Runella sp. SP2: one gene and its partner. Each later gene encodes a partner of the first gene's protein in a complex. Links are inferred from orthologs where the notes say so. Each region holds a gene or a part of one and is shown on either strand. Other genes may lie near its edges.

The links. The genes of interacting proteins can lie anywhere in the genome.
Region 2: the proteins of scpA (region 1) and meaB are in contact, whole or in part, in a crystal structure (PDB 8DPB), measured with the Methylorubrum extorquens proteins. The link is inferred for Runella sp. SP2 from one-to-one orthologs. Residues at the interface, in SOR27001.1 of Methylorubrum extorquens: Glu577, Glu578, Asn579, Asp580, Gly581, Arg582, Arg583, Arg585, His596, Ala604, Ser605, Ala608, Asp609, Gly611, Phe612, Asp613, Val614, Asp615, Ile616, Gly617, Pro618, Leu619, Glu625, Arg628, Gln629, Val631, Glu632, Asn633, Asp634, Glu661; in SOR26638.1 of Methylorubrum extorquens: Arg20, Ala21, Ala24, Arg25, Thr28, Ser32, Arg33, Arg34, His37, Thr98, Gly99, Gly100, Ser101, Ile102, Leu103, Lys106, Thr107, Ala110, Ala113, Ile114, Asp115, Arg116, Ala118, Phe119, Ile120, Arg121, Pro122, Pro124.

Annotation. Positions count from the first base shown.
Region 1 is NZ_CP031030.1:1,324,271-1,332,205, reverse strand. Bases 1,935-4,909 are described here. They hold scpA (methylmalonyl-CoA mutase), read right to left. Parts: upstream 4,510-4,909; coding sequence 2,359-4,509; downstream 1,935-2,358. Other genes in these bases: DTQ70_RS05590 (WG repeat-containing protein), read right to left, coding at 4,524-4,909; DTQ70_RS05600 (hypothetical protein), read right to left, coding at 1,935-2,257. Outside these bases: DTQ70_RS05610 (AAA family ATPase), read right to left, coding at 1-999; DTQ70_RS05605 (hypothetical protein), read right to left, coding at 1,083-1,670; more of DTQ70_RS05600, read right to left, coding at 1,748-1,934; more of DTQ70_RS05590, read right to left, coding at 4,910-6,131; DTQ70_RS05585 (AI-2E family transporter), read right to left, coding at 6,178-7,221; DTQ70_RS05580 (methylmalonyl-CoA mutase subunit beta), read right to left, coding at 7,230-7,935. UniProt on the Escherichia coli protein: Catalyzes the interconversion of succinyl-CoA and methylmalonyl-CoA. Could be part of a pathway that converts succinate to propionate.
Region 2 is NZ_CP031030.1:6,414,498-6,422,389, forward strand. What follows is about bases 2,865-5,796. They hold meaB (methylmalonyl Co-A mutase-associated GTPase MeaB), read right to left. Parts: upstream 4,861-5,796; coding sequence 3,868-4,860; downstream 2,865-3,867. Other genes in these bases: DTQ70_RS25800 (GEVED domain-containing protein), read left to right, coding at 2,865-2,903; DTQ70_RS25805 (hypothetical protein), read left to right, coding at 2,982-3,875; DTQ70_RS25815 (2-C-methyl-D-erythritol 4-phosphate cytidylyltransferase), read right to left, coding at 4,876-5,553; queA (tRNA preQ1(34) S-adenosylmethionine ribosyltransferase-isomerase QueA), read right to left, coding at 5,558-5,796. In the rest of the region: more of DTQ70_RS25800, read left to right, coding at 1-2,864; more of queA, read right to left, coding at 5,797-6,601; DTQ70_RS25825 (hypothetical protein), read right to left, coding at 6,738-7,298; DTQ70_RS25830 (GTP-binding protein), read right to left, coding at 7,326-7,892. UniProt on the Escherichia coli protein: Binds and hydrolyzes GTP. Likely functions as a G-protein chaperone that assists AdoCbl cofactor delivery to the methylmalonyl-CoA mutase (MCM) ScpA and reactivation of the enzyme during catalysis.

The DNA.
Region 1 (7,935 bases):
GGGTGGCCCTGCCAAGACGCTGTAACCGTCTTTTTTCTCAAAACGATGCACCCAAGCGCCATCCACTGACCCTACTACAAAAGGAGAATGGGTAGAAATAAATATCTGGGCATTTTTGAACAATTTTTGGACAACAGGTAGAATTTTGCGCTGCCAAGCAGGATGCAGGTGGACTTCAATTTCGTCGAGGAGCAAGATAAAGTTTCGTTCCAAAACGGGAGTATCGTTGACCCATTTTAGTCTATCCATCCGCATCAACAAATCTCCCATCCAACTCATCATTGATTTTAACCCATCAGGAAGCTGGTCGAAATTAAGTTGTATGTTATCTAACACTACAAAAACACTCAATGGGTTCTCGTCTAATATAAATCTTATTTCACTACCAATTATTTCTGAAATAGCATTTTCAATGATAGAAATACTGTTTCGATAAGTATCAGCCCGATTTTTGTCTTTTTTACTGGACGCAATCAACTCTCTAGTTATAGTATTTGCCACCCATTGAAGAAATTGCTGAGTATTAATTGAATTATTGAAATCAACAGAATTATTAAATGGATTTTCTTGAAGCTCTGCAATAGATTGAGAAACACCTCGGTTAATTTCTATTTTTCGGTAACCTGAATAGGTGAGATAAAGCATTTCAAATTTAACTCCTTCAAAATATCTTCTTATTAAATGAAGGTATTCTGAAAAAAAACTATCAGGATAAGAGTTTTCTACCCAACCATTTATATTTTCTGAATGCTTTTTACCTTTATACGAATAATTTATTTCAACATCTGACTTTGAGTTCCAATGCTTTTTTAAAAAATAAGCATTTTCTAATCTACTGATTAGACACTCCAAAATTGTGCTTTTCCCAGTTCCATTCGGGCCTGTTAAAATATGAATTTCTGCTTTTTCAGAATTTTCTTTGTGTGGGAAAGTGATATTGAGAGCATTAAAAGGGCCAACTTGTGAGATTTGTAAACTCTCAATCCGAAAGTTTTCCATGGTTTTTGCGATTAAATACGTCTCAAAATAACAAAAAATGCCCCGCTATTGCTAACGGGGCGACAGGTTTGAGAGTTGCATTTTTAACCTTCAACCCGCCGTAGCTTCCAACTGGTCAAAATGCTATCGGCTTTTTGTAAGGCATTTGCTTCAAAATAAGTGTTAGAAGGTGCCTTCATAAGTGGCTGGTATTTTTTTGATACTTCATTTATCACCCGATTTCTAATTTCAAGAGTCACCTCATTATTTAGCGATATTTCTTCCAGATTTTCGGTAATTTCGGCATTCATCTCCATCAAAATATCCGCGTTGTAATCTACTTCCAACGAACTACCCCATTTTTTTTCGTCAAAATCATAACTTAAGGTCAACGTTTGAAACACTCCCTTGCTTTTAAAATAGTAGGTGTCACGCTCCAACGAACGCTTGCCATTGGTGAGCACTACTGTTTTACTGATATGCTGAGGTAGTATGGTAGAATTATAAATTACCTTTTCTGGGTTTTCATATTTAAACCAATGTAGATTGACGATATTATGGACTTTTACAGTGTCTGTTGAAAAATACCATTTACGGCCAATAGGAGGAATCCCCAAGCCTTCTCGTTCGTCGTTATATCCAGTCCCGAAATTTTCTCTCGACTTCCAGTTTTTAAACTTTGATACTAGCAAGCTTAAACCTATCGCTAAGCACAGTGTTAAAACCAGAGGCATCCATTTACTTTGCACGTCTTGCAGAAAATAAGGTTTTAAATTTCAACGAAATTTCCTTTCACCACCATACCATTGTAAAAGTTAGTCGTTTTTTGAGGAATATCAATGGTGATTTGCCATTCTCTGGGTGACACTTTCACACCACTCACTTTTCCATCCTTTAACCCATACGACTGAGGCCCCGCAAAACTGTTTGTTAAACCTGTATTTGCTTTCGCATTTTCAAGCTGTTGTGGTGTAGTATATTCAAATTTGGGTTGGTTAGGGTCAATTTCAAAGGCAATAAAGGGAGAACCATTATCGCAGCAAATTCTGTCGGCACCTGGCTCTAATGTAAATAGAACTACCGCTTGATTACCCCCTTTTTCTACCCAATACGACCTATAGCCGTTAGCATAATCTACTGCTTTTATATAATAGTTCAGCATGACTTGGTAGCGCGCCCCAAACGGCTCATTCGGATTCAACGGAATAGCTCCTTGATCATCAGAGTCTTTACAACTCACAAAAGCAAGAAAAAGAAGGATGTATAAAAAGTTCTTCATATATTTTTCTCATTAAACAATAAACTCGTTTGCAATAGGCAGACTCTATTACAAACGAGTTTATTATATTTTTAGTACAGAATATGCTCCTATTATTCTCGCTACTCCCCCATCAACTCCTTCAAAATCTTCTGAGCAGCAATGGAGATAATGGTCCCTGGGCCAAAAACGCCTTTTACCCCTGCTTTGTACAAGAAATCGTAGTCTTGAGGAGGAATCACACCACCCGCAATCACCATAATATCTTCGCGGCCTAGCTTTTTGAGTTCTTCAATCAGTTGCGGAACGAGGGTTTTGTGCCCCGCTGCCAAGCTCGACGCTCCTACTACGTGCACATCGTTCTCTACCGCTTGACGAGCCGTTTCTTCGGGGGTTTGGAACAGCGGCCCCATGTCCACGTCAAAACCCAAATCGGCAAAGCTCGTCGCAATCACCTTGGCACCACGGTCGTGGCCATCTTGTCCCATTTTAGCCACCATCAAACGGGGGCGACGCCCTTCAAGTTCGGCAAAACGGTCGGCCATTTCGCGGGCCAAGCGGAAGTTTTCATCGTCCGAAACCTCCGCACTATATACTCCTGAAATTGAACGTATCACGGCTTTGTATCTTCCAAAAACTTTTTCCATTGCATCCGAAATTTCTCCCAAGGTTGCGCGCAAACGCGCCGCTTTTACGGCCAAACTGAGCAAATTAGAGTCAAAATCTGTTCCTCCTTGCTGATGACACGCCTCCGTAATGGCTTCAAGTGCCGCTTTTACTTTTTCGGGGTTGCGGTCGGCTTTCAAACGATTCAACCGCGCAATTTGCGATTCCCGAACGGCCTGATTATCCACTTCCAAAATATCCAGTGCCTTCTCCGAGTCAGGTTTAAATTTATTAACACCCAGAATTATATCCTTTCCGCTGTCGATGCGGGCTTGCTTGCGGGCGGCCGCTTCTTCGATGCGCATTTTGGGTAAACCCGCCTCAATCGCCTTCGTCATTCCGCCCATTTGCTCCACTTCTTCAATCAACGCCCACGCTTTCTCAGCCAATTCTTTGGTCAAATATTCGACGTAGTAGCTTCCTCCCCACGGATCTACAACGCGGCAAATATCCGTTTCATTTTGTAGATACAATTGGGTATTTCGAGCAATCCGCGCCGAAAAATCGGTAGGAAGGGCAATGGCTTCGTCGAGCGAATTGGTGTGCAAACTTTGGGTATGACCCAAGGCCGCCGCCATCGCTTCAATCGCCGTTCGAGCCACGTTGTTGAAGGGGTCTTGCTCCGTCAGCGACCAGCCTGAGGTTTGGCAGTGGGTACGCAATGCCAACGATTTTTTATTTTTGGGAGAAAATTTATTTACAATTTTTGCCCACAACAACCGTCCTGCGCGCATTTTGGCAATTTCCATAAAATGGTTCATGCCAATCCCCCAAAAGAACGACAGACGCGGCGCAAAATCATCAATGTCCATTCCCGCTTCCAAGCCCGTCCGTATGTACTCCAACCCATCGGCCAGCGTGTAGGCAAGCTCAATGTGGGCAGGTGCGCCCGCTTCGTGCATGTGGTAACCACTGATACTGATGCTGTTGAATTTGGGCATAAAACGGCTTGCGTACGCAAAAATATCCCCAATGATGCGCATACTTGGCGCGGGAGGATAAATGTAGGTGTTGCGCACCATGAACTCTTTCAAAATATCGTTCTGAATCGTCCCCGCCAACTGGTCGGGAGAAACGCCTTGTTCTTCGGCGGCCAAAATATAAAAGGCCATAATCGGAACCACAGCCCCATTCATGGTCATCGAAACTGACATTTGGTCAAGGGGAATTTGGTCGAAAAGAATTTTCATATCCTCAACACTGTCGATGGCTACCCCTGCTTTGCCTACATCGCCCACCACCCTCGGGTGGTCGGAATCGTACCCACGGTGGGTTGCTAAGTCGAACGCTACCGAAAGTCCTTTTTGCCCTGCGGCTAGGTTTCTACGGTAAAACGCATTGGACTCCTCCGCCGTCGAAAATCCTGCATATTGGCGCACCGTCCAAGGTTGCATCACGTACATGGTGCTGTACGGACCGCGCAAAAAGGGAGGAATTCCCGCCGCAAATCCCAAATGTTCGGCATCGGCGACATCTGCTTTGGTAAATGTCGTTTTTACTTTAATTCCTTCAGCAGTGACGAAGGGTTTTAGTCCCTCTTGCAATTTGTCGTGTTGACGCAAGGAAGTAGCTAGTTCTTTTTCTATGTTGAGGAAGTTGGGTTTCATAAGTATGTGTTCAATTATTTACAATCTTCAATGCATTTACCAGTCTTATCAATTACAAACTCTTTCATACCTTTTATAACTCTTGAACGACCATCTTCGCCAAAATAAAACGCCCCATCAAATAAAAAAGGGATTATAGTTTGATTTTTCTTATCAATAAAACCCCATTTATTATTTTTTTTAACCGACGCTAAACCTTGAGAAAAATTATTTACATTATTATATATAAAAGGAATAACAATTTTATTATTTCTATCAATAAAACCCCATTTACCATTTTTCTTTACTGTTATCAAGTCACTAATTCCATTAATTTTTTCGTATTGTGGTTGAACAATTATTTCACCTAAATAGCTTATAACCCCCCATTTTCCACTCTCCATAACTGCTATACCTGGTCCATCGTAGAAAGATATTTCGTCATATATTTGAGGCGTAATTTCCTCTCCTTTTTTATTAACCAATCCCCAATAGTTATTTTTCTTGGCTTTAGCAATATTAAAATAAGATTCATAAACAAAGTCTTCATATTTAGGAGCTGAAATGATATTACCTAAAGAATCTATTAGACCCCAAATGGAACTAGGAAACTGTAATGCTATCGTAGATATCTCAAGCCCTCCCATTCGTTCGATATTTATACAATCTAAATTTGGAAGGAATTTATTTTTAGAAACTTGATATATTTGCCAACTCCCTTCTTTCATCAATGCAATTAAACTATCGCTTAAAAGTTTACATTCATCATATTCATGAGGGACTATAGTTTCTTCTTTATCCCCTTGGTACTTTATGATACCATATTTATTGTCGAGCCTTATCGGTAATACATATACTGTAGTATCTCTTTTGTAGGTTGAACCTTCTAAAAGGCCAGCAAAAAGCCCTCCAGAAAGACCTAAAATAGAATATTCTTTTGTATTCAATTCCATTTTTACATCATCAATAGTAGTTAATACTTTTTCTTCGATGACTTTACTTTTGGTGTTCGTAATTATCCATTTCACTAGTAATCCACTCACCGTTGAATCATTAAAAAGCATTTTTGTCATACTTATTTTTTCAGCAGTAGAAAAAGTAAATACAGAGGCATTAGATGATAAATAGAAAGTAGATTTTAATGTATCAATGGTCTGATCAAACCTTTTACATTCAAAGGAATTTATGTTTTTATTCTCTAAATCTAATTTTGCTCCAAGTAACAGAGATGTTTTTACTTTTGTATCATTCAATTGAGAAACAACCGAAACTATGGGTAGGATTACACCTCGCTTTAAAGAATCTGTAGTTTCAAACATTAAGACAATCTTCCTGTTATAATCGATTAATAAATAATTGGAATCTATATCAAGAGATGTTATCATCTGTATATGCGGTAATCTAGAATTAAAAAAAAACTCTTCATTTGAACTAGTTATAACACCATTAGTATCAGATATTGTAGTTTTATATACAAAACGTTTGTCAAAAGTATAGAGCGAGTCTATTTCATTTGAGCCAATTAACATTTTTCGAAATACGTCTAATGATAAAGAATCACCTGCTACTTCTTTTTGAGTATTTTGCCCATACATTGTATAAGAAAAAATTGAGAATATAACGAATAAAAAAACTTGTTTCATTGGTATTGTAAATCTTAGAGTAATTAAAATGAAAGCTATTAAGGTTTTATTGAAACAATTCATCAGGCCCCAAAAACGTTGCTAAGGGCTTCCATTCGTCCACATTATCGGCGATGAGCTTTAAAATGGCCACAAAAGGCAAAAACAACACCATCCCCGATACCCCCCAAATGACCCCGCCCAAAAACAACGCCACCACCGACGCCAACGTGTTTACCTTTAATTGAACACCTACCACCCATGGAAAAATGACATTGGCCTCTAAATACTGAACGACGCTAAATACCGCCACCACGCCCAACGGATACCAAATTGAATCGTGCATCATCCAAGCAACCGAAATGGGCAGCAATGCCCCAATCGCAATCCCAACATAAGGAATGATGGTCAAAATGGACGCAATAAAACCAAACAAAATCGCTTGGTTCAACCCCACAATGGCCAAGCCCACACTGTTGAGAATACCAACAATCAAATATACCAAGAGCAAGCCTTTGATGTAGTTATAATAGGTATCTACCGTTTGCATCGCTACCACCCTTACTCGGTTGCGGTTTGCATCGCCAAAAAGTTGATATAAGCCCCGCATCAGCAGTTCTCGGTAGCTTAAAAATAGCGCCGTGAAAAGGGGAATTATCACCAAATTAAACAGTAAACTTGCCGTCGCATTGACCGTCCCCAACAAAACTGCCCCCAATCGACTGCCCAAATTATTAGCCGTTTGTCGTAGCCAATTGATTTGCATGTCAAGGGAAATATGCCATTTCGTCGTGAGCCACTGTTGAAAATCAACTAATATCTTGTCACTTTTTAGCGTCAATCGCGGTAATTCTTGCCGTAATTCGACCACTTGCCATACCATAATTCCAACCAATCCCGCACCAATCACTAACACAATGGCCAGGCAAGTCGCAATGGCAGCACTTCGGGGCCAACGGCGTTGTTCAAGCCACCGACAAAGTGGGTATAACACCATCGCAATCAACAATCCAAATGTCATCGGAATCGTAATCACTTTGGTAAAATACATAATCGCTGCCACCATGAGCAGGATTTGCAAATAACGGCTTACTCTATCGGGTGTGGTCATCTTAGCTTTTATACTTCAAACGATTGGGCAATTCGACGGTTGACAAGTAATTTAAACGCAGATTGAATGGGCTTTACTTCAATAGCGGGAGGCGTCACAAAGGCATCATCGTCAAACCTAAATTTATTGACGCCCACCATCACACGTTTTCCCTCTTCCAAGGCTTTGAGGGTTTGCTGAAAGTTCTCCTCAATCGCTTCTTGAATGATATTTTGAGCAATTGCCTCCATAAATCCACCTTTTTCTTCAATGGCCAAGAACAATTTCCAAGCCTCGTCGGCCAGTTGAAGGGTCAGATTTTCGAGGTAATAACTTCCCGCCGCAGGGTCAATCGTCTTGTCTAAATAACTTTCCCCTTTCAACAGAATGGAAATATTCCGAGCAATTCGCTCCGAAAACTCGTCCGACTCCTGAAATACTGCATCGTACGCGTGAACAGTCAACGCGTCGCAACCACCCATCACCGCACTCATGGCCTCGGTTGTTGCGCGTAACATATTGGTGTTGGGCGTGGTGGCTGCATCATAAAACGTCGATGTCTGCGCATGGATGTAGCAGTTCGCTTTGTCATACCGACGCAAGGAGGTACCTTCTTCCTTCAAAAACTGCCCACAAATTCGCTCCCACAAATACCGCAGTGCACGGAGTTTAGCAATTTCCAGAAAATAATTTGTACCAATGGATAAAGAGAAATATACTTTTGGCAAAATCTTC
Region 2 (7,892 bases), 5.1 Mb from region 1 along the record:
TTGATTATGACCAAGATGGGGTCTTTGAAGCATCCGAAAGGGTATATCAAAGTACGGATATTTCTTCGACAAGGATGAACCCTACGGCAACCAACTCTTTCACAATCCCAGTGACGGCAAGCGGAATGGTACGAATGCGGGTAAGGTCAAGTTATAACTCGGGGTCGGGTAGTGCAGTTACCGATCCTTGCGTTAACTTAAATTATGGAGAAGCCGAAGATTATAGCTTAATGGTCTCAGGGGCGTCGCCGCCCTCTATTACGACTGGTAGCGTCACGCCGAGTACCGTATGTGCTGGTCAAAGTGTCAGTGTTAGTTTCACAACTTCCAATTTAACCTCTACTTCGTACGTCGTTCAGCTGTCGGATGCGGCTGGAAATAATTTTGTTGATATTCCAACAACGGGAACAAGTAGTCCATTAACCGCAACAATTCCTGCTGGAACGTTAAGTGGAACGGGCTACAGGGTTCGCGTCAATTCTGTTTCACCGAGTGTAACGGGTTCAAACAGCGCAACCTTTACCATCAATAGCATTCCAAGTGCTCCCACCGCTACGACGCCAATTAATTACTGTCAAAACCAAACAGCCGTGGCACTGACGGCCACGGGCAGTAATTTGTTGTGGTACACGGTAGCCACGGGTGGGTCAGGCAACGGGACAGCCCCGACCCCATCAACTTCAACTGCAGGCACAACCAGTTATTGGGTATCTCAAACGGTAAGTGGTTGCCAAAGTAGTCGCACAAAAATTGACGTCATTGTCACGGCCGCACCAAGTGCTCCCGCCGCTACGACGCCAATTAATTACTGTCAAAACCAAACGGCGGTAGCGCTGACGGCCACGGGCAGTAATTTGTTGTGGTACACGGTATCCACGGGCGGTACAGGCAACGCCACAGCGCCAACCCCATTAACTTCAACCGCAGGCACAACCAGTTATTGGGTATCTCAAACGGTAAATAGCTGCGAAAGCAGTCGCACAAAAATTGACGTCATTGTCACGGCCACGCCAAGCGCTCCTGCCGTTACGACGCCAATTAATTATTGTCAAAACCAAACGGCGGTAGCGCTGACGGCAACGGGCAGTAATTTGTTGTGGTACACGGTATCGGCGGGTGGAACAGGTAATTCTACAGCGCCAACCCCATCGACTTCAACCGCAGGCACAACCAGTTATTGGGTATCTCAAACGGTAAATAGCTGCGAAAGTAGTCGCACAAAAATTGACGTCATTGTCACGGCCACGCCAAGTTCTCCTGCCGCTACGACGCCAATTAATTATTGTCAAAACCAAACGGCGGTAGCGTTGAGTGCAACGGGTAGTAATTTGCTGTGGTACACGGTATCGACGGGTGGGTCAGGCAATTCGACTGCGCCAACCCCATCAACGACGACAGTGGGTACAACCAGTTATTGGGTATCTCAAACGGTAAATAGCTGCGAAAGCAATCGCACAAAAATTGACGTTGTTGTGAGTTCTACGCCACCTCCGCCTTCAGTAACAACTCCTGTTAATTATTGTCAAAACCAAACGGCGGTAGCGCTGACGGCCACGGGCAGTAATTTGCTTTGGTACACCGTAGCGACGGGAGGTACAGGCAACGCCACGGCACCGACGCCTTCAACGACGACCGCAGGCATAACCAGTTATTGGGTATCTCAGACCTTGGGCAGTTGTGGTAGTAGTACCCGAGCAAAAATAGATGTCGTCGTTACAGCTACGCCAAGTGCTCCTACCGCAACGACACCGATTAACTATTGCCAAAACCAAACGGCGGTAGCGCTGACGGCCACGGGCAGTAATTTGCTTTGGTACACCGCAGGGACGGGTGGTACGGGTAACGCCACGGCACCGACGCCATCAACGACAACGGCAGGTACAGCCAGTTACTGGGTATCTCAAACGGTAAGTGGCTGCGAAAGTAGTCGTACAAAAATTGATGTGAATGTGACGGCTACGCCTGCTGCTCCTACAGCTACGTCGCCAATTAACTATACACAAGGACAAACAGCAAGCCCATTAACCGCTACGGGTACGTCTTTAAAATGGTACACGGTCCCAACGGGAGGAACATTTAATACGACAGCCCCCACACCATCGACGGCGGCAGTGGGAACCACCAACTATTATGTATCCCAAACGGTAAATTCGTGTGAAAGCCCACGGGCAACCATCGTTGTAAACGTTACTTCTACGTCAACCTCTGTGGCGTGCCCAACCATAAAAATATATTTGGAAGGTGTTTGGGGAAGTACTGAAATGTCAACGACGCTCAACCAACAAGGGCTATTGCCTGGCCAAACACCCGTAAGCCCCTTTGGAGTAGCTACTCCTGCTGGTCAACCTTATAAAACAGCCCCTTGGAATTATTTGGGCACAGAGACGGTAAGTTCTTACGACAGCGATGTGGTAGATTGGGTGTTGATTTCACTACGAACGGATGTAACCAATACCTCCTCAACGGTCTATCGAACTGCGGGTTTACTTCGTAAAAATGGTAATGTGACCTTGGTGGCAGCTTGCCCTACTTTGTCCACGTCGCAGTCTTATTATGTTTTGGTAGAACACCGAACGCACGTTGGGGCGGCGTCTCATACACCTGTAGCCATTGCAAGCAATAAGATTACGTACGATTTTACCCAGCAACAGTCCTATATTCCTTCCAATGCACCTGCGTCGGGGCAGCTTCAGGTTGGAGCTATTCACTGCTTATTTGCGGGGGATTCAAACAAATCTTCTTTTGCTGAGATAAATGCTAATGACTCAAGCACGTGGCGCTTAGACAACGGGAAATTTGCGCGCTATTTACTGACGGATTATAATTTAGATGGAGAAGTAAATGCCAACGACGACATTCTCTGGAGGAAAAACAACGGAAAATTTTCAGGCGTAAGTTTTTAAACCGGCATATTAATTGCCCAATATAAATGGCAGGCTGTTGAGGGCTTTAACAAAAATCGAACCAATTATTCGGAAAATATGAAAAAGTTTAATCTTCTATCTTTTTTAGTTGTCGGGGCGCTATTGATGAGTGCAACTTTTGCCAAGGCCCAAGGACGTTATGAGGTGAGGCTTGTTCCAGGGAGTTATAACTGCGCCAAAGATTCGGTGACGATGTGCGTAGAAATCCGTGCTACTTCTGCCGATAGTGCCTTTGTGATGGGGAATGCCAATATTTTGTTAACGTATCCCACAAACCAGTTGAGTAACCCCGTTTATAGAAGTCGGGGAGTATTTAGTGGAGGAACCTATTCGTTGCTTGGAATGACCCGGACGCCAGGAGATCCTACCAGTGCATTAAGTATTAACATCGTAAATAATGGGGTGAATGGAGAAGGAACAACGGTGGATACCAACTGGAAAACAGTGGCGTGTTTGGCATTTAGTACCGCAGGAAATACCAGCAAATGTTATAGTATTTCGGTGAGTTCAAGCAATCCGTCAACGGTCGTGACAATGGCATATCCTGATCCTGCTGACCCACAAAATAATATGTCATTGACAAGACAAGTGTCGCAAGGAGCGTTGACACCTATCAATAACCAATGCCCAGCTACACCTACAGTAACATTGTCAGGTGGAGGAACAATTGCAGCAGGAGGAAGCTCTACGCTGACCGTTACGTCCCAAAATAGCGTATTACCAGCGACGGTAGCGTTAAACGGTGGAATTTCGGTAACACTGACACAACAAGAGCCTAGCAAGACCGTAACAGTCACTCCAACCAATACAACTACTTATACGGTACAGAGTGTCACGGGCGATTGTGGAACTGGAACTGGACAAGGAACAGCGACTGTCACTATTCAAAGTGCTGGTACAGACTGCTCAAATGTTAAGTGTGTACCTGTAACTTTCCGAATTATTAATTAGGGGAGTTTTTAAAAATCTCTAATAGATAGGTGGCTGCTTTAATAGGCAGCCATTTTTCGTTTTCTACCTGTGCCGCTATCTCGCCAAGTTGTTGTAGAACCTTGGGGTGCTGATAAAACTGCTCTTCTAAGGCATACCGAATGAGGCTGTGCATCCATTCGAGGCTTTGCTGTTGACGGTTTCGATGGAAAAAGCCGTTTTGTTGTACTTGCTGCGTAAAGTGCTCAATCATTGCCCAAATAGCATCCAAACCCTTATTTTCGAGGGCTGAGCAGGTTTTTACCTGTGGATACCAACCATTTTCGGTGGGGGGGAACAAGTGAAGCGCATTTTGATATTCGATTACTGCTCTTTGGGTAGCAGGCTGATTGGTGCCGTCGGCCTTGGTGATGACAACGGCATCTGCCATTTCCATAATTCCTTTTTTTATGCCTTGAAGCTCATCTCCTGCACCTGCCAGCATCAACAAAAGGAAAAAATCGACCATGCCTTTGACCAAAGTTTCAGATTGCCCTACGCCTACGGTTTCGATAAAAATTATTTCAAAGCCAGCGGCTTCGCACAAGAGCATCGTTTCGCGGGTTTTATTGGCAACTCCTCCAAGTGAGCCACTCGAAGGAGAAGGCCGAATGTAGGCCAAAGGGTCGTGGGAAAGTTCTTCCATGCGGGTTTTATCGCCCATGATACTTCCCTTTGAGCGTTGGCTGGTGGGGTCAATGGCCAAAACGGCAAGCTTTTTGCCAAGACCCGTTATTTTTTTGCCAAAAGCTTCAATAAACGTGCTTTTTCCAACACCTGGCACACCCGTAATTCCAATGCGAACAGAACGCCCAGTGTGCGGTAAAATGAGCTCTAAAACTTGCTGCGCTAGTTCTTTGTCGGAAGGAAGCTGACTTTCGATAAGGGTGATGGCACGACTTAAAACCATTCGGTTGCCCGAAAGAACGCCTTCAACATAAGCCTGAACTGAAAGACGATGTCGCAAGGGAGTGACTTTTGGTTAGTGATGAGAACCTAAAAAAGCCTCTGCCCAAAGAATGTCTTCGGGCGTTGTGATTTTAATGTTTTCGTACGCCCCGTCGATGAGGGTTACTTCACGGCCCGCAAAGTTGAGAACGCTGGCACAGTCGGTGAAGAAAGGCTGCTCAGGAGCGTCAAAAGCTGGGCGCATCCAATCGAGTCGGAAAGTTTGGGGTGTTTGAACGAGTTGGTAAGAAGCGCGTTCGGCTGATTGGTTGCTGCCGTCTTCGGCCACAAATCGGAGAGAGTCTTTGAGCGGAACGCTCGTGACGGCAGCGCCCTTGTCGGCGGCAACCTCAAACCCTTTGGCAATGATTTCGGGGGTAACAAAAGGACGAACTCCGTCATGAACAGCGACGAGTCCTTCTTTTGTGCTGATGCGTTGAAGCCCGTTTTTGACCGATTGGAAGCGGGTGCCACCGCCAGTAACGGTGACAATCGGAGGGTAGAATTCGTGCTTGTCGCACAGGGCGTACCAAGCTTGCATTTCGCTGGCTGGGAGAACCAGAATGAGCTGCAAAGAGAAATCATACGAAAGGAATTTCTCAATGGTGTGCATTAAAATGGGTTTACCGCCAATTTCAATAAATTGCTTTGGCATCTTTTTCCCCATGCGTGTTCCGCTTCCCCCAGCGACGATAATGGCAAATTTTGTCATTTGCTTAGATGATCAACATGGCGTCGCCGTAGCTGAAAAACTTATATTTTTCTTTGATGGCTACCTCGTAAGCCTCCATGATTAACTCATGTCCACCGAATGCGCAAGTCATCATCAATAGAATGGACTCAGGTAAGTGGAAGTTGGTCAATAGCGCGTTTGAAATCTTGAAATCGTATGGAGGAAAAATAAACTTATCAGTCCATCCTACAAATGGCTTAACGCGATTATTGGCCGATACCGAAGATTCAAGTGCTTTGAGAGAAGTTGTTCCAATGGCACAAACCTTCTTCTTGTTGTCTAATGCGTTGTTAATAATCACCGTACTTGGTTCAGAAATTGCATAATTTTCTGAGTCGGTTTTGTGCTTGGTCAAATCTTCGACATCCACTTGGCGGAAAGTACCTACGCCTACGTGTAAAGTGATAGGCGCAAAATTAATCCCCTTGATTTCCATGCGGCGCTGAATCACTTTTGTAAAGTGCATCCCCGCGGTAGGTGCCGCTACAGCGCCTACGTGTTGGGCAAAGATAGTTTGATAACGCTCACGGTCAGCATCTTCTACTTTGCGCTTGATGTCGCGCGGTAGGGGAGTTTCGCCTAGTTCGTCGATGGCACGCATGAGCTCGTCGTGGTTGCCATCATATAAGAAGCGGATCGTACGGCCGCGCGAGGTGGTGTTGTCAATGACTTCTGCTACCAAATCGCTATCGCCAAAATACAATTTGTTTCCAACCCGAATTTTACGTGCGGGATCCACCAATACGTCCCAAAGGCGCATTTCGCGGTTAAGCTCGCGCAACAGAAATACTTCGATTTTAGCCCCTGTTTTTTCCTTTTGTCCGTACAAACGAGCAGGGAAAACTTTGGTATCGTTGACAACCATTACGTCGCCTTCGCTGAAGTAATCTATAATTTCGGAAAATTTTTTATGTTCAATTTTCTTAGTTTGACGATTTACCACCATTAAGCGGGAGTCGCCACGATCGGCTGGATAGAGCGCAACAAGGCTCTGAGGAAGGTCAAACTTGAACTCGGACAGTTTCATATATCTTTTTTATCTAAAAGACACCTCAAAAAATTAAGACCGCAAAAGTACTAATAAATAAGCGATTTTCAGTTACTTTGGTGCTTTTTTTTAGATATATCCCTTCCTCAGAGGTTTTGAGAATTAACTTGACGCTTTAGGGAACGAGTGACAATGGAAAAGTAACGTTGGCATCGTCGCTACCAGGAGTGACAGTCCCGTTCTTTACTGGTTGACCATTAACGGGCGGTTGGTGACGAAGCTGTACTTTTATCGTACCTGTGCTGGCTGCTCCTGTCACTAGCGTACCTGCCAATCCAATGGGTAGGTTGCGGCTGTCTTTATCAGTGGCGGTGTAAGTAAACAGGCTAGATGCACTTGGGGTTACTACGACTAAGTGCTCATCTGCTTCTTCCAAAATCTCGCTATTAATGCTTTCTGCTGGGGACACACTTTCATTTAAAAATTCTACCTCAAGTTTGTAAGTGCGGCTTGGGCGTAAAGAAATAGCGCTGATGGTAGGGGCAGCACCACCGTCGCCGTCCAAATCTTTCCACTCAAAAGTTTGAGTTGTCGTTGTGCCATTTTCGGTAAATTTTAACCGAACTGTGGTAATCAACTCGTTTTCATCCTCGGGAGCGGGATCTTCTTTTTTGCAACTTCCAAGGGTTAAAACTAAACCTAATAGAATGATAAGCCGGGTGTGAAAAAGTGACATAGTTTGATGGATATGTTGAATGAAAAATTATAAAACTGGGAATGGGTCAAAAAAACGTTCGTTGGCTTCCATTTTTTTGATTTCTGCTTCGGTACAAAGACACGCAAGGAGTTCTTGCTCAATCGCTTTGGGGTTTAAATCTTGCCCAATAATCACAAGTTCGTTTTGACGGTCGCCAAAACGCTTATCCCATTTACTTTCGATGAGCTTTTGATTTGAGACGTAAGCCGAATACCGAATTCGCTGGTTAAAAGGCATGCTGCACCACCAAACTCCCGCGCTTTCAGCACGAAGGGAGCCGCCTGCTTGGCTCCAGTTAATGGCTTCGTCGGGGCGGGAAGCTAACCAAAAAAGTCCTTTGCTGCGGATAATGCCTGCGTGCCAATCGTTGGAAAGGTAATTCCAAAAGCGCTCAGGGTGGAAAGGGCGCTTGTCTCGAAATACAAACGAACTGATGCCGTACTCTTCGGTTTCGGGCGTGTGTCCTTTGCCTGAGGCTGTGTTTTGTAACTCTTGAATCCAGCCTGCGGATTGCTCGGCTTTGTCGTAGTCAAATAGACCCGTGTTTAGAATCGTGGAAGGAGGCACTTTGCC